3 regions of the Nocardia sp. PLKS1-43 genome follow, and region 1 is predicted to be linked to each of the others. Evidence: riboswitches for the same ligand, from Rfam matches in the RefSeq annotation. Region 1 holds a riboswitch; each other region holds the start of a gene.
What was found. A riboswitch is a leader RNA that binds a small molecule or an ion and turns the genes downstream of it on or off. The one in region 1 is predicted to bind S-adenosylmethionine.
Positions count from the first base shown of each region.

Region 2: it holds a riboswitch for S-adenosylmethionine, as region 1 does, so the genes downstream of both, AC5WS7_RS36965 (rhodanese-like domain-containing protein) here and metX (homoserine O-acetyltransferase MetX) in region 1, are expected to answer to the same signal.
Region 3: it holds a riboswitch for S-adenosylmethionine, as region 1 does, so the genes downstream of both, AC5WS7_RS39645 (aminotransferase class V-fold PLP-dependent enzyme) here and metX (homoserine O-acetyltransferase MetX) in region 1, are expected to answer to the same signal.

Region 1 is NZ_JCAJZQ010000008.1:146,433-153,250, forward strand. It holds gene AC5WS7_RS26565 (hypothetical protein) at 1-31, shown strand, start outside; gene AC5WS7_RS26570 (DUF167 domain-containing protein) at 76-306, shown strand; gene AC5WS7_RS26575 (tRNA (cytidine(34)-2'-O)-methyltransferase) at 324-788, opposite strand; gene AC5WS7_RS26580 (DUF3017 domain-containing protein) at 961-1,206, shown strand; gene metX (homoserine O-acetyltransferase MetX) at 1,235-2,389, opposite strand; SAM riboswitch class IV at 2,724-2,834, opposite strand; gene AC5WS7_RS26590 (NADP-dependent isocitrate dehydrogenase) at 3,151-4,368, shown strand; gene AC5WS7_RS26595 (MFS transporter) at 4,769-5,905, shown strand; gene AC5WS7_RS26600 (TetR/AcrR family transcriptional regulator) at 5,976-6,623, shown strand.
Region 2 is NZ_JCAJZQ010000017.1:103,133-109,950, forward strand. It holds gene AC5WS7_RS36940 (CaiB/BaiF CoA transferase family protein) at 1-413, opposite strand, end outside; gene AC5WS7_RS36945 (purine-nucleoside phosphorylase) at 621-1,577, shown strand; gene AC5WS7_RS36950 (amidohydrolase family protein) at 1,823-2,638, opposite strand; gene AC5WS7_RS36955 (FAD-dependent oxidoreductase) at 2,656-4,080, opposite strand; gene AC5WS7_RS36960 (Rv0361 family membrane protein) at 4,351-4,791, shown strand; SAM riboswitch class IV at 5,024-5,135, shown strand; gene AC5WS7_RS36965 (rhodanese-like domain-containing protein) at 5,155-5,577, shown strand; gene AC5WS7_RS36970 (O-succinylhomoserine sulfhydrylase) at 5,574-6,788, shown strand.
Region 3 is NZ_JCAJZQ010000023.1:39,666-46,483, forward strand. It holds gene AC5WS7_RS39615 (AfsR/SARP family transcriptional regulator) at 1-142, opposite strand, end outside; gene AC5WS7_RS39620 (crotonase/enoyl-CoA hydratase family protein) at 178-999, opposite strand; gene AC5WS7_RS39625 (2-oxo-4-hydroxy-4-carboxy-5-ureidoimidazoline decarboxylase) at 1,174-1,506, shown strand; gene AC5WS7_RS39630 (YbaK/EbsC family protein) at 1,547-2,020, shown strand; gene AC5WS7_RS39635 (flavin reductase family protein) at 2,149-2,712, shown strand; gene AC5WS7_RS39640 (LysE family translocator) at 2,761-3,399, opposite strand; SAM riboswitch class IV at 3,490-3,603, shown strand; gene AC5WS7_RS39645 (aminotransferase class V-fold PLP-dependent enzyme) at 3,651-4,964, shown strand; gene AC5WS7_RS39650 (hypothetical protein) at 4,973-5,161, opposite strand; gene AC5WS7_RS39655 (DUF2752 domain-containing protein) at 5,200-5,637, opposite strand; gene AC5WS7_RS39660 (glyoxalase superfamily protein) at 5,888-6,262, opposite strand; gene AC5WS7_RS39665 (TetR/AcrR family transcriptional regulator) at 6,272-6,818, opposite strand, start outside.

The DNA of each region.
Region 1 (6,818 bases):
TGTCCTCGATATGCGGCTCCCACATGTGTAGCCGGCGGATGGGGCGCCGTGCGGCGCGGGATTACGCTGTGCGCCATGCCGACCGTGGTCCGGGCGACGATCACGCCCAACAGCCGCAAGGGGCCGCTCGTCGAGGTGCTCGAGGACGGCGCGCTACGGCTGTACGTGCGCGCACCGGCAGTCGAGGGCAAGGCCAACAAGGCGGCCATCGAACTGCTGGCCGCGCATTTCGCGGTGTCGAAGAGTTCGGTTCGTCTCACCGGTGGCGCCACTTCCCGCTTCAAGCGCTTCGAGATCGCCGACTGATACCGGTCCGGCGCGGCCTACACCGCCCCGGGGAACCCCAGCTGCCGCCACGCCTCGTACACCGCGACGGCCGCCGCATTGGACAGATTCATCGACCGCCGACCGGGCAGCATCGGGATTCGCAGCCGATCGGTGATGTGCGGGTCGCCGAGCACCTCCTCGGGCAATCCGGTCGGTTCCGGCCCGAACAACAGCACGTCACCCTGACGGTAAGCGATATCGGTGAAGCGCGTGGTCGCTCCGGCGGTGAACGCGAACGTCCGCTCGGGCTTCAGCGATTCCCATGCGGCGGAGAGGTTTTCGTGCACGGTGACCGTGGCGAGATCGTGGTAGTCCAGTCCAGCTCGGCGCAGCTTGGGCTCGGACAGATCGAAGCCGAGCGGCTCGATGAGGTGCAGCGAGAATCCGGACCCGGCCGCCAGCCGAATCGCATTACCGGTATTCGGCGGAATTCGTGGTTCGAAGAACATCAGCCTCAGCACAGCAGAACGCAGCCTTTCATCCCGTCCGGACGGGATGACCCTACGTCTCCTCCCATCGCCACCCGGGTGCCGGGAGGTTCCGCCGGAGGAATGCGAGAATCGGGGGGTGACCGATGCTTCCGCGACCGCTCATACCGGACGACCGCTCGGATTCCTGCGCAACCAGCTGCCGATGCTGCTGGTGGCGGTGGTGCTGGTGGTGGCTGTGGTGTTCCTGGTGCAGGATCGGTGGCGCCGTGGGGCGTTCGTCATCGGCGGCGCGCCACTGCTGGCGTCGGTGCTGCGGCTGGTACTCCCGGAGGTGCGGGTCGGCCTGCTGGCGGTGCGCGGTAAACCCTTCGACGTCGGCGCGTACGCGGTGCTCGGCGGCACGATCATCGCGCTGGCCGCGACGATCAGCAGCTTGGGCGTGGGCTGAGCCGAGCCCCGAGCCGCACCGGCCGCGATCAGGAGCGCGCGGTGCGTGCCAGATCCATCGTCTGGGCGAGCAGCTTGCCGACCGCCTCGGTCTCGGTCAGGAAGCCGTCGTGCCCGTCTCGGGAGTGCACGACCTCGAGCCGCGCGCAGCCGGGCAGCAGATCGGCCAGTTCCTGCTGGGTGCGCAGCGGATACAGCCGGTCCGAGTCCACGCCGCCGACCACACAGGGCACCGAGGTCGCGGCCAGCGCGGCCGCCACGCCGCCGCGCCCGCGGCCGATGTCGTGCCGGTTCATCGCCTCGGTCAGCAGCACATAGCTGGCCGCGTCGAAGCGATTCGCGAGCTTGCGGGCCTGGTGGTCCAGATAGCTCTGCACCGCGTAGCGGCCACCGCGCCGGGGATCCTCATCACCCTGCGGGTGATTCGCGAAGCGGTGATCGAGCTCGAAATCCGTGCGGTAGGTCAGGTGCGCGATGCGCCGGGCGATGCCCAGACCGCTCGTCGGGGCCCGGCCGGTGCCGTGATAGTTGCCGCCCTGCCAGTCCGGGTCGGCGGTGATGGCGGCGATCTGCGTGGTCTGGGTGCCGATCTGGTCGGCGGTCGCCCGTGGTCCGACGGCCAGCACCAGTGCCGCGCCCACCCGCTCCGGATGGCCGACCATCCACTCGAGTACCCGCATACCGCCCATCGAGCCGCCGGCTACCGCGGCGATCCGCTCGATGCCCAGCAGATCGAACAGCGCGACCTCCGCGGTCACCTGATCGCGAATGGAGATTCCGGGAAACCTTGCCCCCCAAGGCTTTCCGTCCGGCGCGAGAGAGCCCGGGCCGGTGCTGCCCTTACATCCGCCCAGCACGTTGGTGGCGATGACGCACCACTCGTCGGTGTCCAGCGGCCCGCCCGGGCCGACGATGCCGTCCCACCAGCCGGGCAGCGGATGCAGGTCGTCGGGTGCGCCGGTGACGTGCGAGTCGCCGGTCAGCGCGTGTTCGATGAGCACGACGTTGTCCGCGGTGGGCGACAGCTCGCCCCAGCGCTGAACGGCGAGTTCGACCCCGGGAACCACGGCGCCGCTCTCCAGCCGGATATCACCGATCGCGATCGTGCCCAGACTTCCGTCCGACGGTGGCAGCAACGTTGCCGCGCGATTACTGGATGCGCTTCGGTCGATGCCCACGGTCACCGCGCCACCGTCGCCTCGGGAGGCGAAATCCGCCGATCCCTCGGACCGGCGAACATCGCGCGGGTCGTCCGCGCACGGGTGCCCGCAAGCGGGTCGACGAGGGGGAAACACACGTCTTCGATGGTAGCCACAGCGTTCCGGTGTCTCGGCGTCGCGCGGGAATACCAGGGCCGGTCAGCGAATATCGGGGTGCGGCGCGGGCTGTGCGGCACGGAGTCCGGATCCGTCGCGGGCGCGGGCGAGTTACTCATGTCATGCTCCGAGAGATGTGCCGGTGGGCGTCAGCGATGTCCGGATAACGAACGGCTACAACACATTTCGGGAATCCTCCTGATGATCGCGCTTGCTCCCGGCCTTCGGGAGCCCGGTCATCACCCGGAGCACCCCACCGCAACAGGAGGGTTGCCGACCAGCGAGCCGGGGCTTGGCGCTGGTGCTCATGACCTTCCGGACATCGTAGCCGGAGCGTGCGCGAGTCCGAAACTCGTGGTGGATTTCACCAGGTACGGGCGGAATCGCCGACGTCCGATAGCGGTTCTACGTTGTAAAGCGGAATTCGCGCGGATGTGACGGATCTATCACTCGGGGCAGGTCCGATGCCGATGAGATCCACCGCACCAGTACGCTTGTTCTGTTTGGCACCTCGAGTCTCGTGGACAACACGGGGCGTATACGTTGTCTGTTGAACAGCTGGGTCCGCTCACAAGCGTGTTCACCTGGCGGAACAATGGGAGCACCATCCTAGGAGGACACGAAGATCCATGTCCAAGATCAAGGTTGAGGGAACCGTCGTCGAACTCGACGGCGACGAGATGACCCGAATCATTTGGCAGTTCATCAAGGACAAGCTGATTCACCCGTACCTCGATGTGAATCTCGAGTACTACGACCTCGGTATCGAGTACCGGGACAAGACCGACGACCAGGTGACCATCGACGCCGCCAACGCCATCAAGGAGCACGGCGTCGGCGTGAAGTGTGCCACCATCACCCCCGACGAGGCGCGCGTCGAGGAATTCGGCCTGAAGAAGATGTACCGGTCGCCCAACGGCACCATCCGCAACATCCTCGGTGGAACCATCTTCCGCGCACCCATCATCATCTCGAACGTTCCGCGCCTGGTCCCGGGCTGGACGAAGCCGATCATCATCGGCCGCCACGCCTTCGGCGACCAGTACCGCGCCACCGACTTCAAGGTGCATCAGGCCGGTACCGTCACCCTCACCTTCACCCCGGAGGACGGCAGTGAGCCGATCGTCCACGAGGTCGTCAAGGTGCCCGAGGACGGCGGCGTCGTCATGGGTATGTACAACTTCAAGAAGTCGATCGAGGACTTCGCGCGGGCCTCGCTGAATTACGGTCTGCAGCAGAACTATCCGGTGTATCTGTCGACCAAGAACACCATCCTGAAGGCCTACGACGGCATGTTCAAGGACACCTTCCAGGAGATTTTCGAGACCGAGTTCAAGCCGCAGTTCGACGCGGCCGGTCTGACCTACGAGCACCGGCTCATCGACGATATGGTCGCCTCCTCGCTCAAGTGGGAGGGCGGATACGTCTGGGCGTGCAAGAACTACGACGGCGACGTGCAGTCGGACACCGTCGCGCAGGGCTTCGGTTCGCTGGGCCTGATGACCTCGGTGCTGATGACCCCGGACGGCAAGATCTGCGAGGCCGAGGCCGCGCACGGCACCGTCACCCGGCACTACCGGATGCACCAGCAGGGCAAGCCCACCTCCACCAACCCGATCGCCTCGATCTTCGCGTGGACCCGTGGCCTGGCGCACCGCGGCAAGCTGGACAACAGCCCCGAGGTGATCGGCTTCTCCCAGACCCTCGAGGACGTCGTCATCAAGACCGTCGAGGACGGCCAGATGACCAAGGACCTGGCACTGCTGGTCGGCGGCGATCAGGGCTATCTGACCACCGAGGAATTCCTCGGCGTGCTCGATGCCAACCTGGCGCGCCAGCTGAGCTGAGCCGGTCGCTCGTCCGGTGTGAACCGCACCGCGGCGAATTGAAACAACGGGCACCCGCCCCCACCGCACGCGGTGGCCGCGGGTGCCCGAACTGTTTCGCCGGACCGAGGTGGTGATTCGGGTTACAACCGAGTCCTTCGGAGCGAGCCCGCAGGCGGGAACCTTTGTCGCCCAGTCGATTCGGAAATCCGTGCGGCACCGCTGCCGTCGACGGTGAGTGAGATCACCGGCTGCTCGGGTATCGGTGCCGATCCCTGCCGTGTTGGCGTTGACCGTGCCCGAATCCCTTTCCGCGTCCGAAGTGTCCGTGCAGCCCGAACCAGCCCGCCGGGACAGCGTTCCGGCCGTGCCCCCGTCGCGGGACGGTGAGTCACCGCGCACGCGCTGGCACATTCCCGCGATGTTGGCGCTGGCGCTGGGCGGCTTCGGCATCGGGACGACCGAATTCGTCACCATGGGCCTGCTGCCGGATATCGCGCATGCCATGCGCGTGTCCGAACCGACGGCGGGCTACAGCGTGTCGGCTTATGCGCTGGGCGTGGTGGTAGGTGCGCCGGTGATCGCCGCGCTGTGTGCGCGGGTGCCGCGCAAGCGGTTGCTGGTGGTCCTCATGGCCGCGTTCACGGTGGGCAACCTCGCGACGGTGCTCGCGCCGACGTTCGGCACCCTGGTACTGGCCCGATTCGTCTCCGGACTTCCGCACGGCGCCTACTTCGGCGTCGCCTCGCTGGCCGCGGCGACGCTGGCCCCGGCGGGACAGCGTGCCAAGGCGATTGCCGCGGTTATGCTGGGGTTGAGCGCCGCCAATGTTGTCGGCGTTCCCGCCGCTACCTGGCTGGGGCAGAATCTGGGCTGGCGGGACGCCTATCTGGTAGTGGCCGCGATCGGCCTGACGACCGTTTTCGCCATCGCCCGTTTCGTGCCTCAGCTGTCCGGCATCCGGGTCACCGACCCGCGCACCGAACTGGGTGCGCTGCGCCGCCCGCAGGTGCTGCTGACCCTGCTGGTGGGCGCCGTGGGCTTCGGCGGCATGTTCGCGGTCTACACGTACATCACCACCACGCTCACCGACGTGGCCGGATTGTCGCTGGGCCTGGTCCCGGTGGTGCTGGCGCTGTTCGGCTTCGGCATGATCGTCGGCAGCATCCTCGGCGGCGTGCTGGCCGACCGCGGCGTGGACTCCTCGGTATTCGCCGCGTTGATCGCGATGGTGATCATTCTCGCCGGATTCGTTGCCGCAGCGCATAATCCGATCTCCGCGGCAGTGGGTGCGTTCCTGGTCGGCGCGGCGGGCGCGGCATTGTCGCCCGGTTTGCAGACCAGGTTGATGGATGTCGCCCACGATGCCCAGACCCTCGCCGCCGCGCTCAACCACGCCGCTCTGAACATCGCCAACGCGGCCGGTGCGTGGCTGGGCGGACGGGTCATCGCGGCCGGCCTGGGGTACACCGCCCCGGCCGCGGTCGGGGCCGCTCTCGCCGTGGCGGGCGTGCTGTTGTTCACGGTGACCGTCCGCCTCGCCCGGCGCACTGCCTGACGGCTGACCTGCCCGATGCGGGAGGACAGCATTTCCATTCAGATCTGAACGCAAGTGTAGAATTCCCGGAATGACCAGGCCCGCACCGTCCAAGCCGCTGCGCCGGACCCAGGAGCAGCGCAGCAGTGAGATGCGGGTGCGGCTGCTCGATGCGACCATCGACTGCCTGGTCGAATACGGCTACGCCGGGACGACGACGCCGCGCGTGGCCGAGCGAGCGGGTGTCACCCGCGGTGCGCAGGTCCATCATTTCGGCTCCAAGACCGATCTGGTCGTGGCCGCGATCAGCCATCTGGCCCAGCGCCGCACCGAGGCCGCCATGCGAGCGCTCGGCCGGGTGCAGGTCGGGGGCGATCCGATCGGCGCGATGCTCGATTCGCTCTGGACGCTGCACCAGGGGCCGCTGTTCATCGCCGCGATGGAGTTGTGGGTGGCCGGTCGCACCGACGCGGTGCTCGCCGCCGAGATGGAGAAGGTCGAACCCTTCGTCAACAACGCCGTCTTGATGTCGGTGGCGCAATTCGTCCCGGACGAGTTGCGCCGCAAAGAGGTTCGCGATTTCGTCTACACCGCGATGGACGTGCTGCGCGGAATCCTGGTGTCCAACTTCATCTCTCCCGATCCCGAACGCGCCCAACGCCGTTGGCGGCGCGCCTCGGCTCATCTGCGCGCCGCCGCCGAATCTCTGCTCACCGGACTGAACCTCACCCTCGACTGATCCGCAACGGCAGCCCGATGCGGTCGGCTCCGCACATCCCTTGCGTCGCGGACTGTATGTAGCCGCGGCGGGCTCTGAACTCGCCGTCTTCTCGGAGGCGACCCCTTGCGGTGTTACATACAGCTTTGTATGTTTGTTTCATTCGGTCCTGCGGGAATCGTGGATGCCGCCGCCCTGGTGCGGTCGGCGGCCGGA
Region 2 (6,818 bases), on a different contig from region 1:
ATGTAGTTGATGTCGTGCCCGGCGCGATCGGCCATCGGGCCGTACTGGCCCCAGCCGGTCATGCGGCCGTAGATCAGGCGCGGATTGCGCTGCTGCGCGACGTCCGGGCCCAGGCCCATGCGTTCGGTGACGCCGGGGCGGAAACCCTCGAGCAGCACGTCGGCCTTGTCGACGAGGCCGAGCACCTTTTCGATGTCGGCGGGATCCTTGAGGTTGGCCTCGACGATGGTCCGGCCGCGCCATTGCGGACGCTCCATGAATCCGGGCAGCATGCCGGGGCGCTGTACCCGCACCACGTCCGCGCCCAGATCGGCCAGGAGCAGTGCCGCGTGCGGGCCGGGGCCGATGCCGGCCAGTTCGACAACCCGGATGCCCGCGAGCGGGCCCTGTGCGGGGGTGGATGAAGTGCTCACGGATTACCTCACTCGTCGTTCCTCGCACCGGCGTCGGCCGCCGATGTTGACATACCGACAATAAGACCTCTCCGTGGGGCGCGTCACGTGGGTGGCGCGTGCGCCCGGCGCGGTGCCGATCAACACGTGTTGCATCGATATCGACGTGCCACCCCCGGGCATGCGCTATCTCTTGTCTGCACGCATTGTTCGACGAGGGGACTCCGGGTGATCACCAGAACGGTCGGCACGCTGATATCGATACTCGCGCTCACGCTCGCCGCGGCGGGCTGCGCATCCCATGCCGAGCAGCCGATCACGGTGCGGGCCATGGTCGTCACCATGTTCGGCCCGGAGGCCAAACCGTGGCTGGACCGGCAGCGGTGGACCCGCGAAGCCGCCCTGCCCGGTGTTCGAAATCCGGTGCGCTGCAACGATTCCGGACTCTGCATGATGGTGACCGGCGAGGGCAAGGTCAATGCCGCGCTGTCGGTCTCGGCCATGCTCGCGAGCCCGGAACTGAACCTGGACAAGGCGTATTTCATCACCGCGGGTATCGGCGGGACGCCGCCGGCCGCCGGAACGCTCGGATTCGCCGCGTGGGCGCACTGGGTCGTCGATGTCGATCTGGGACATCACATCCTGGCGCAGGACGATCCGAGTACGCCCAACGGCTATCTGCCGCTGAGTGATTCGGACAAGCCGGTGACCCAGGCGTACCAGCTGAACGGCGCACTCGTGGACGATGTGTACCGCAGCACCAAGGATGTCGCACTGGCCGACGATCCCGGTCTGGCCTCGGTGCGGGCCGCCTACCCGGCGCAGACCGGCCACGACAAACCCTTCGTCGCCGAATGCGACAGCGCCACCGGCGACAACTTCTTCTCCGGCGCGGCGTCCTCGGCCCAGACCGCGTACATCGTCGGCCTGCAAACCGGCGGTAAGGCCGATTACTGCACCACCCAGATGGAGGACAACGCCACCGCCGCGGCCCTGGCCCGAGCCGGAAAACTGAACCGCTACGTCGACCTGCGGACCGCCAGCGACTTCGATCAGCCGCCGGCGGGAGGTTCGGTCACCGCCCTGCTGAACGCCACCTACACCGGCTTCGCGATCTCGGTCGAGAACGCCTACCGCGTCGGCCTCGCCGCCGCGAACCACCTGATCCAGCATCCGCCGAACTGAGCGTCCCGCTGGAGCCCGTGCCATGCCGTGTGCTTGCGGCCGGATGAACTCGCATCGCCCAGTTCCGCCCACCCCGGGCAACACCAACTTCAAGGCCGGGGCCCGCCCCGGTCCTGGACTGACGGAACGAAGGAGCGCAGCGACTGAGCGGAGGAGGGAAGGACCGGGGTTAATAGGGCCCCGGCCCCGCCGGAGCGAAGCGGAGGCCAAAGATACGGCCCGCCGCAGCGAAGCGAGGGCCGAAATTACGGCTTCAGGCGCAGGGTGGGGGATTGGATCGCCGGCAGGGGTTTGGTCGGCGGGGCGGCTTCCATCGGGCGGGACTTGACCGGAAGTCCGTAGAACGCGCGCGCGTTGTCCTCCAGGACCAAGTGCACATCGGAACCGATGACCTCGCCGATCAGCTCGACATCGCTGTCGCGGAACGGGCGTCCGGCGCGGGTGCCGGGCAGATCCGAGCCGAACATCAAGGCGGTCGGGTTGACGGTGTGGATCCGGTGCAGCGCCGCGCGCACGTCCATCGACACCCGGCCGAATCCGGACGCCTTCACCTTCGCGCCGCGGTCGACGAGATTGAGCAGGTACGGCAGGCATTCGTCGGACATGCCCATGTGGTCGATGGACAGCGCGGGCAACTTGCTGATCACCGGCTCGAGCGAGCCCAGCATGGACCCGTCGATGTACAGCTCCACATGCCAGCGCGCGAGTTCGTACACCCGCAACGCCAGCATGGTCAGCTCGACGATATCCCCCGCGGTCCGCTTGAGGTTGAACCGCAGCGCCCGCACTCCGGCCTTGCTCAACTCCACGATCTCCGTATCGGAGACGCCCGGGTCCAGATTGGTGACCCCGACCCAGTTGTCCCCGAGCTCGGCCAGCGCGGCGCGCAGGAACTCCTGATCGGTCCCCTGGAACGACCCGCTCACCACGGCGCCGCCGTCGATATCGAAGCGCGACATACGCTTTCGATAGTCGGCGACGGTGAACAGCGGCGGGAGGTAACCTTCGTTCTCGATCAGCGGGAACCGCGGATCGATCAGATGGACATGGGCGTCGAACACAGATTCAGCATGCCCCATCAGCCCTTGTGTGGCTCGCTGGCGCGGAGCATATCTTCGCGTTCGACGACCTTGACGCGTTCGCGGCCCTGGGGTTCGCCGAGGGCGCGTTCGTGGGCGTCGAGGCGGTACCAGCCGGCCCAGGTGGTGAACGGGATGCCCTTGCTCTCCAGGAAGTCGGTGACCGCGTCGAGTTCGGGTTCGGGGGCGGGGGTGAATCCGGCGGCGTCGTCGAGCAGGCAGGCGATGGTTTCGTTGGCGTCGCCCTTGGTGTGGCCGATGAGGCCGACCGGGCCGCGCTTGATCCAGCCGGTGACGTAGGTGGCGGGCAGGTAGCGCGCGCCGTCGTCGGCGCTCTCGTCGATCAGCACGCGGCCGGCCTCGTTGGGCACGGTGCCGGCCTGGTCGTCGAACGGCAGCTGCGGGATGTTCTGCGACAGGTAGCCCACGGCGCGGTACACCGCTTGCACGTCCCAGTCGCGGAATACGCCGGTGCCCTTGACGTTTCCGGTGCCGTCGAGCTGGGTGCGCTCGGTGCGCAGGCCGGTGACCTTGCCGTTCTCGCCGACGAGTTCGGCGGGGGATTCGAAAAAGTGCAGGAACAGCTTGTGCGGGCGCGAGCCGACGTCGCGTATCGCCCACTGCTCGATGGTGTTGCAGACCATGTCGACCTGCTTGGAGTGCCGCCGCGCCGCCTCGGAGCCCTCGTCGTAATCGATGTCCTCGGGGTCCACGATGACCTCGATATTCGGCGAGTGATCCAGTTCGCGCAGCTCGAGCGGGGTGAACTTGGCCTGGGCCGGTCCGCGGCGGCCGAAGACGTGCACCTCGACGGCCTTGTTGGCCTTGAGGCCCGCGTAGACATTCGGCGGGATCTCGGTGGGCAGCAGTTCGTCACCGGTCTTGGCGAGCACGCGCGCGACGTCCAGGGCGACGTTGCCCACGCCCAGGACGGCGACCTTCTCCGCGTCCAGCGGCCAGGAGCGCGGCACGTCGGGGTGCCCGTCGTACCAGGACACGAAGTCCGCGGCGCCGTAGCTGCCGTCCAGGTCGATGCCGGGGACGCCCAGGGCGCGGTCGGCGTTGGCGCCGGTGGAGAAGATCACCGCGTCGTAGAAGCGGCGCAGGTCGGCCAGGGTGATGTCGGTGCCGTAGTCGATGTTGCCGAGCAGGCGCACCTGCGGTTTGTCCAGGACCTTGTGCAGTGCGGTGACGATGCCCTTGATCCGCGGGTGATCGGGCGCGACACCGTAGCGGATCAGGCCGAACGGCGCGGGCATGCGCTCGTACAGGTCGATGCTCACCTCGGCGTCGGACTTCATCAGGGCGTCGGCGGCGTAGATTCCGGCCGGTCCGGCGCCGACGATCGCGATGCGAAGCGGGCGCGCGTCGGACGCGGAGGCGGGGCCCACCTCACCCTTCGACTCTGCACTGGTTTCGGTCATTCTTCTGCGCACCCTTTGGTCGAAATCTGTGTCGTCATATTCTCAGCCGTCTTTCTTAGCTTAGGCTAAGTTGACGTAGGTCCGGATCGTCCGGCCGATCCTTCATACCGATCGATGCTGCGTCATTGCCGCTCGGGGGATCCGTCGCGCCGACCGCAGCCGGGGCTGGAGGCGATTCTATCGGTGACTGCTATGGCCGATGTGCCCGGCATCTGCCGCCGATCCGGGGTGCGCGCGGGAACCTCGCCCCCTACCAGGGATGATCGAGTTATGAGTGACTCGGAAACCGCCGCCGCGACCCGGATCGACCAGAACGACGCGGTCCGCTCGCCGGTGCCGTTCATCGCCGCCGCGGTGATCGCGCTGCTGGTGATCGGCGGTGTGGTGATAGCCGGAATGCTGCGGCCGGCTGAGAAGAATGTCACAACTTCCGACCGTCTGGCCACCGCGATCCGAGATTTCGCCACCGCTCAGAGCGGTACCGACCTCGCGCGCCGCGCCGCCACCGAATGCGGCGGTTTCGACCCCGCGCACTCCCCGCTGGGCCCGGACGCGGCCGGGAAGAAGATCGAGATCGTCCGGATGACCGACCCCACCGCGAACGGCACACGCGCCAAAGTCACAGTGACCAGCTCGGTGGACGGCCACCAGAGCACCTCCACCTGGAACCTCACCCAATCGGGCAACGACTGGTTCGTCTGCAGTGCTTGATTGCCTCGGTGTTGGATTGCCGCCACGCGTGCGACCGGCGAGACGGGCCGCGAACCGTGTTGGATTGCCTCCGCTCCGCTCCGGCTTCGCTACGGGGTGTTGTCGACGTGTCGGCGGTCGCCGATTTCGCTGGTTCGTCGCCGCCGACGGGTTCGTTGCCGGGCCGGGCCGGTCGTCGTCCTGCCGGACGGGGTTTGACAGGCGGGTGTGCGGCCGGGCAATCTCTTTTCCAGGTCATGAGTACCAGCGCTAGGCCCCGGCTCGCTGGTCGGCAACCCTCCTCCGCGGTGGGGTGCTCCGGGTGACGACCTGGCCGCGCCGAACAGGCGTGGCAAGTGCGGATTCTTCGAGGAGGTTCAGCAAGTGAGTTACGCGGGTGACATCACTGTCCAGCAGGCATGGGATCTGTTGCGCGACAATCCCGATGCGGTTCTGGTGGATGTGCGCACCGAGGCCGAATGGCGGTTCGTCGGGGTGCCGGACACCAGTGCGATCGACCGGCCGACGACCCTGATCGAATGGGTCGACAGCGCCGGCGAGCGCAACGCCGGGTTCGTCGACCAGCTGAAGCAGGCACTGGCCGGCCGCTCGGCCGACAGCGATGCTCCGGTGATCTTCCTGTGCCGGTCCGGGCAGCGGTCCATCGGTGCCGCGACGGCGTCGACCGCGGCCGGATTCACGCCCTCCTACAACGTCCTGGCCGGTTTCGAGGGTCCGCTGGACGCCGACGGACATCGCGGCGGCGCGGGCTGGCGCGCCGAGGGCCTGCCCTGGAGACAGTCGTGATCACCGGCGGCGCATTCGACAAACCGCTGCCCGAGGGAGTCGGCCCGGCGACCCTGGGCGTGCGAGGCGGCCTGCGCCGCTCGGGGTTCGAGGAGACCTCCGAGGCGCTGTACCTGTCCTCGGGTTTCGTCTACGCCAGCGCGGAGGCGGCCGAGGCGTCGTTCACCGGCGACATCGAGCATTTCGTGTATTCGCGCTACGGGAATCCGACCGTGGCCATGTTCGAGGAGCGGATGCGGCTGCTCGAGGGCGCGCAGGCCTGTTTCGCGACCGCGAGCGGCATGTCCGCGGTGTTCACCGCGCTGGGCGCACTGCTGGGCAACGGCGATCGGCTGGTCGCCGCGCGCAGCCTGTTCGGCTCCTGCTTCGTCGTGTGCAACGAGATCCTGCCGCGCTGGGGCGTGGAGACGGTCTTCGTCGACGGTGAGGACCTGAGCCAGTGGGAGCAGGCGCTGTCCGTGCCGACCGCGGCGGTCTTCTTCGAGACGCCCTCGAATCCGATGCAGACCCTGGTCGATGTCCGCCGGGTCTCCGAGCTCGCGCACGCCGCGGGCGCGAAAGTGGTGCTGGACAACGTCTTCGCCACTCCGCTGCTGCAGCGGAGTCTGGACCTGGGCGCGGATGTGGTCGTGTACTCCGGCACCAAGCACATCGACGGTCAGGGCCGGGTGCTGGGCGGTGCGATCCTCGGCGAGGCCGAGTACATCGGCGGCCCGGTGAAGAATCTCATGCGGCACACCGGTCCGGCGCTGAGCCCGTTCAACGCGTGGACGCTGCTCAAGGGACTCGAGACCATGCCGCTGCGGGTGCGTCACTCGGTGCGGGCGGCGCACGAGATCGCCGAATTCCTGGAACAGCGGCCGGCGGTGTCGTGGGTGAAATACCCCTTCCTGCAATCACATCCGCAGCACGAGCTGGCACGGCAGCAGATGAGCGGCGGCGGTACCGTCGTCACCTTCGAACTCGCCGCCAACCCGGCCGAGGCGAAGAAGCGCGCGTTCGAGGTGCTGAACCGGCTGCGCATCATCGACATCTCCAACAATCTGGGCGATGCCAAGACGCTGATCACCCATCCGGCGACCACCACGCACCGCGCGATGGGGGCGGAAGGCCGTGCGGCCGTGGGGATCACCGACGGCGTACTGCGTATCTCCGTCGGACTCGAGGATGTCGAGGATCTGCTCGGCGATCTGGATCAGGCGCTGGGCTGAGCGTCGCGGCCGGGGACTGCTCGCCGATTC
Region 3 (6,818 bases), on a different contig from region 1:
CCACCAGATCCCGCACCGTCGCCGAGCGCCCGCACCGCAGCAGCAGCGCGGCCAGTACGGCCCGGCGCTGTTTGGGGCCCAGGTCCAGCGGATGATCGCCGCGCCACGCGCGGACCTCACCCAGCACGGCGAAGGTGAGCACTACATGTTCTCCTCGCGGCGCCTAGCCCGCCCGCTTCATCGGCCCTTGAACTCGGGCGGACGCTTCTCGAACACCGCCTGCATGGCCTCGGTCAGATCCTCCGAGGGCAGGAAGGCCGAATTCCAGGCCGAGACGTATCGCAACCCATCGGCGACCCGGCCGGCGCGCGGCCGGTCGAGCACATCCTTGATGCCCTGCACGACCAGCGGCGGATTCGCGGCGATCTCGCGGGCCAGCGCGTGCGCCGCTTCCAGCACCGCCTCCTGATCCGGGTAGACGTCGTTGACCAAGCCGATCTTCTCCGCGCGTGCGGCGTCGATATCCTTGCCGGTCAGCGCGAGTTCGCGCAGATGCCCGTCGCCGATGACGCCGGGCAGCCGCTGCAGCGAGCCGACGTCCGCGACGATGGCGACCTTCGCCTCGCGCAGACTGAACTTCGCCTCGGCGCTGGCCAGCCGAATGTCGACCGCGGCGATCAGATCCAAGCCGCCGCCGATGCACCAGCCGCTGACCGCGGCGATGACGGGCTTGCGGCAATCGGCGACCGCGGTGACCGCGGCCTGCATGCGCCGGACCTCGTTCAGGAAGTCGGTGCGCGGCGCGGCCAGGGCGCGATCGGCCAGCAGCGTACCGAATGTCGAGGCCATCGCGGGCAGATCCAGGCCATAGGAGAAGTGCTTGCCCGCGCCGGTCACCACGACCGCGCGCACCCCGGGGTCGGTGTCGAGCTCGGCGAAGATCTGCGGCAGCTCACGCCAGAAGTCCGGGCCCATGGCATTGCCCTTGCCGGGGCCGGTCAACGTAACCGTGGCGACGTTGTCCGCGCGCTCGACTGTGAAAGCCTTCCAATCGGTCATCCGCCCAGCGTAGCGGCAGTGTGAGCAACCCCGGCGAAGTGTGTAAAAGCTGCGCTAAATATGGTGGGGCACAGTATCTCCCCAGCTCGATACGGTGAAGTATGGGGCAGATCACAATCCACGACCTCCTCCGGCTTCGTTCCGGCGAATCCGGGGGCCGGCTGAGGCGAACAGGTGAGGCCCCGCACAGTGATGCACACCGGCATCGGTTTGGACCGATTCAACGAACTCCCGCGTGCGCGCGCCGTGCACGCGCTGTTCGAATGTTGCTCGAATGTCACCTGGGCGGAGAAGCTCGCCGATCTACGCCCGTACGCGGATCATCCGGCGCTGATCACCGCGGCCGAGGCCGAGCTGTCCGCGCTGTCCGCCGCGGACCTCGAACGCGCCTTCGAACCGCTTGCGCCCGAGCCGTTCTCCGAGCGGACCCTCGCGGAGCTGCGCCGGATCACCAGCGAGCGGATCGACCGCATGCTCGGTCCCGCAGCGGGATTCCCCGAATACTGAACTCCCGGCGGCACTCCGGTTTCGGTTCTACTCTGGTGCCATGTCCAGGTCGTTGCCCACCGTCGCTTCCCGGGTATCGGACACGCTCATCGCTCGTGGTCATCACGGCGTCATCGTCACCCAGGCCCAACCCACCCACACCGCCGCCGAGGCCGCGCAGGCGCTCGGCGTCGACGTGGGCGCCATCACCAAATCGCTGCTGTTCATGCTCGACGACGAGCCGGTCCTCCTGCTCGTTTCCGGCGCGCACCAGGTCGATCTCGCACGTACCGGCGAGCGGCTGCAGGGCACGCTGACCCCGGCGCCCGCCCGGATGGTGCGCAAATTCACAGGTCAGCCGGTCGGCGGAGTCGCACCCGTCGGACATCCGGCGAATCTGTCCACATATGTGGACAACGCGCTGTCCCGGCATCGCGAATTGTGGGCGGCGGGTGGACATCCCAATACGGTGTTCCGGACGTCGTTCGCCGAACTGGTGCGCATCACCGCGGGCCTGGCGATCGACGTGGACTGAGGCGCCGAGTCGGACACACCGGACCACTCGCCGCGCCGCGCGACGTAGGTTGGAAGTGTGAGCGAGCCAGTGAGAAGCATCCGTCCCGGCTGCGAGGCGGTGTGATGAGCAATTCCCGGCAGTCGGAGATGTCCGAGGCCGACCGCCCGGAATCGTCCGGATCGTCGGCACCGGCGCAGCCTCGGGACGAGGCCGGCGGGATCACGGCGGCGCAATTCCGCGGCGCGATGCGACATTATCCGGCCGGAGTGACCATTGTCACACTCGATGACGGCGGGCGTCCGGTGGGCTTCACCGCGACCTCGTTCGCCTCGCTGTCCGCCGAACCGCCGCTGATCTCGTTCAACATCGCGGAGACCTCGTCGAGTATCGAGGCGATGCTCGCGGCCGAGTCGGTGGTCGTGCACTTCCTCGGCGATCATCAGTTGCATCTGGCCCAACGGTTTTCGCGCGCCGCCGAGGAGCGGTTCGCCGACAATTCGCTGTGGGCGTCACTGGACACCGGCGAGCCGGTTCTGCACGACACCCCGATCTGGGTGCGCGCCACCGTCCACCAGCTCATTCCGATCGGCGATCACACGCTGGTCATCGGGCTCGTCACCCGGGTGCACGACACCACCGATGACGAACCGATCGCCGCGCCGCTGCTGTACTACAACGGCTCCTATCACCGCCCGCGCGGACTGGGGTGAGATCGTCGGCGGAAAGCGTTGTGAGGCAACATTTTCGACAGTCGGCGCTCAGGCCGCGGAGGCGATCGTCCCGATTCCCAGCGCGGCGAGCACCCCGGCGCTGATCTGCTCCAGGCGATCTCGTACCCGAGGACGCCGCAACAGCCGCACCGCACCCGCGGCCGCCACCGCGAGTATCACCATTTCCGTTGCCGCGACGCACGATTCGATCGCTCCGAGGGTCAGCGTCGCACCGAACGTGACATGGGTCAGGAACTGCGGGAGCACCGCGAGGTAGAACAGGCCGACCTTCGGATTCGACAGGCACGACAACACCCCGGCCAGGGCCGCGGATCGGGTCGATACCGCACGAGCCGGGACCGTCGCGGCGGCCGGGTCGGCCCGCGATGCGGCGGCGCGAGCCCGGCGACGGTCGTACACGGTGCGAAAACCCAAGTACACCAAGTAGATTCCACCGGCGATCTTCAGCACGCGATAGGCGGTCGCCGACTGTTCCAGCAGCGCCGCGACACCGGCCGCCACCACCACCGCCCATACGACGCCGCCCAGCGCCGACCCCAGCGCGGCGGCCACGGCGGGCCGACGCCCGGCGATCGCGTAGCGCAACACCAGGAACGTATCCGGCCCCGGCGTGAGGGCCAGCAGAACGCACAGGCCGAGGAAGCCCAGCAGCAACGAAATACTCACCGGATCACACAAGCCCGGTTCGGAGGCGAGATCAAGCGGATTTTCCGCCAAGGTTGACAAGGTCGGGCGGTGTCTGCCAACCTCGATTCAGGTCATGAGTACCAGCGTCAAGCCCCGGCTCGCTGGTCGGCAACCCTCCTCCGCGGCGGGGTGCTCCGGGTGACGACCGGGCCGTAGCCCGACCGGGTACGGCAAGCGCGGGCTCCCCTGCATCTTTCCCGGGGTCCCCTTTGTCCCGAAGGGATCGTGTGATGACTGCCGTACTCGACCAGACCTGTGCTCCGATCGCCCGTGTTTCCGGATGCGATCTGCGAGTTCCGTTGGTGCAGGGCGGAACTCGTACATATGCCAATTTCGACTACGCGGCCAGCGCCCCGGCCCTGGCACAGGTCTGCGACCGGGTGAACGAACTGCTGCCCTACTACGCCAGCGTGCACCGGGGCGCGGGTTACGCCTCGCGGATCAGCACCGACTGCTACGAGAACGCCCGGACCTCGGTGTCCCGCTTCCTGAACTGCGCCGATGACCAGGTGGTCGTATTCACCCGCAACACAACCGATTCGCTGAATCTGCTGGCGAGCTGCGTTCCCGGGGAAACCGTCGTCCTGGATATCGAGCATCACGCCAACTTTCTGCCCTGGACCCGGCACGGCCGCCGAGTGGTGACCGCCGCCGACACGATCGAGGAGACCATCCGCCGCCTGGTCGCCGAGCTGTGCGCCAAACCCGCTGCGCTGCTTGCGATTACCGGGGCGTCGAATGTGACCGGCGAGGTGCTGCCGCTGCGGCGGCTGGCCGAGGTCGCCCATCAGTGCGGCGCCCGGATTCTCGTGGATGCCGCGCAGTTGGCTCCGCACCGGCGAATCGACCTGTGCGACATCGAGATCGACTATCTGGCGTTGTCCGGCCACAAGCTCTACGCGCCGTTCGGCGCGGGCGTGCTGGCCGGCCGACGCGACTGGCTGGACGCGGCCGGACCGTATCTGGCCGGGGGCGGGGCGGTCCGCGAGGTGAGCACGACCGAGGCCCAGTGGGCCCCCGCGCCGCAACGTCACGAGGCCGGATCCCCGAACGTGCTGGGCGCGGCCGCGGTGGCCGCCGCCTGCGACACGCTCGGATCGATCGATGCGCGGGCCGCCGCCGAACACGAGCGCGCACTCACCGAGCGACTGCGTGACGGCCTGAAAGCCGTTGCGGGAGTGAACTTCCTGCGCATCTGGTCGGACAGCGCCGACAGCGTGGGCATCCTCGCCTTCACCATCGATGGCTTCCCGCCGGGCCGGATCGCGGCGTATCTGTCCGCCGAGCACGGCATCGGCGTACGCGACGGCCGATTCTGCGCCCACCCCCTGCTCGCCCGACTCGGCGTCGACGGCGCGATCCGCGCGAGCGTCGGCCTGGGCACCCGGGTCGCGGACGTGGACCGCCTGATCGAGGCCGTCGCCGCGCTCACCGCACACGGTCCGAACTGGAACTACACCTGCACCGACGGTCAGTGGAATCCGAGCCCGGAAACCCGCCCGGGTCTGTCCGGAACGTCCGGCGCCGCACCCTGCACCGTGTGAACGCCCGTTCAGGGCACGAGATAGCGAGCTGCCAGCACTTCCAGTAGCGGATCGTCCTCGGCGACCGCGTCGAGCGCCTCGAGGTCGGCCTCCACCGCGATCTGCCGAGGGTCGTCGTGCTCGGGGTCGGGCACGCCGTCCTCGTTCAGCTGGCGCGTGAGCTTGTCCCGGATGCGCGCCTTCAGAGAATCAGCCATCCCCCCAGCATGCCGAAGACAGCACGTCGACGCCACGACTACACCGGCGCGAGCCAGCTACCCCAGGGCGTATTGCGCACGACGGTGAACACCGTGAGCAGCACGAGGATCACGCACAGGGTCGTCCGGCTCATCGCCCACGACCGGCCCGGCACCCCGCGCCAACGCCGCACGACCCACTCACACCACCACAGCGAGAAACCCACGACCAGCGGCAGCAGGAACACATTGCTGTGCACCGCGTCCAGCACATGCCCCTCGGTCAGGTCGTGCATTCCGCGCAGGCCCCCGCACCCCGGACACCACCACCCGGTCAGGGCATAGAACGGACAGATCCCGTAGGACCCGGTCACATGCGGATCGTAGAAATGCACCAGCGCGGCCGCGGCCACCGCCGCACCCCCGATCACCGCCGGCGTCCCCAGCCCCTGCCACCCGGACGGAACCGCGATCGGCAGCACACGTGCGTTATCCACAACCATTCACGGTAATCGCTCCTCATCCACATCCGCCAGATTCCTCGGGACCGGCCGATCCCCACCCTCCGCGGTCGCCCACCCCGGCACATCTGCGACCGGCACCACGCCCGCCCCGCCCCGAGCCGCGGTACGAACCCGTGCCGGCGCGCTCGACGCCACCGGCGTCACGCTGCGGCAGGCCGGGCGGGCGCGGCGGCGCAGGGTCGTGGCGCGGTCGTTCACCGCGAACCCCGCATCCAACCGAACGTCAGGACTGCTGGGCGAAGCGCAGAGTGTTGCCGAAGGGGTCGGTTACCGCGAATCCGAGGCCGCCCGGGCCCTCCTCCGGCGGGCCGGGCCGGGCGAATCCGTACTTCTTGGCGGCGAGTTCGGTGTGCCAGCTGTGGATGTCGTCGACCGTTATCCACAGCACCGTGCCGGGAGTGCCGTCACCGTGATGTTCACTCACATGGACGACCGCGCCGGAGCGGGACAGCTGTGTATAGACCGGCAGACCGGGTTCGAAGCGGTGTTCCCAGTCGACGGCGAAACCCAGGTAGTCGCAATAGAACTGGTACGCCTTGGCCAGGTCGTAGATGCGCAGGATGGCGATCGGGGCGGCGAAGCTGATCGAGTCGGCCATGCGCCGATCCTATGACCGCCGGCCGTGCTGCGCGGTGATTCGTTCGCTGACCGGCGCGGTGAGCGCACCTGCGAGGATGTCGATGAGTTCGGTCCAGGCCGAGGTGTCGTCGGCAGCGACCACACCGTCCTGGACGGCGCGTTCATGATCTGCCAGCAGGGAGAACAGGACCGTGGGCAGGGCCCGTAGTCGGCGCATTCGCAGGGCGGCGGGCAGTTCCGGGAGGCCGCGGTCGAGGCGGTGCATGATCACCCGGACCGAGGTGCGGCGGGTGCCGTGCAGATTGGCCTCGTCGGTCACCGCCGGGTGGGTGCGGATCTGTTCCAGAAACCTTGCGTAATAACCGATTCCGTGTCGCGAACCGAGCTCGAACATGGGCACGACCAGCACCTCGAGCAGTTCGTGCACCCCGTCCGGCTCGTCCGCGGCGGCGCGTTCGGCGAGCAGTTCCAGCCGGCGCACCTCGAGGGTGGCCATCCGCTGTGCGACGACGGCCTCGATCAGCCCGTCCCGGGAACCGAAGTGGTACTGCACCGCGGAGTTGTTCCGCTGCCCG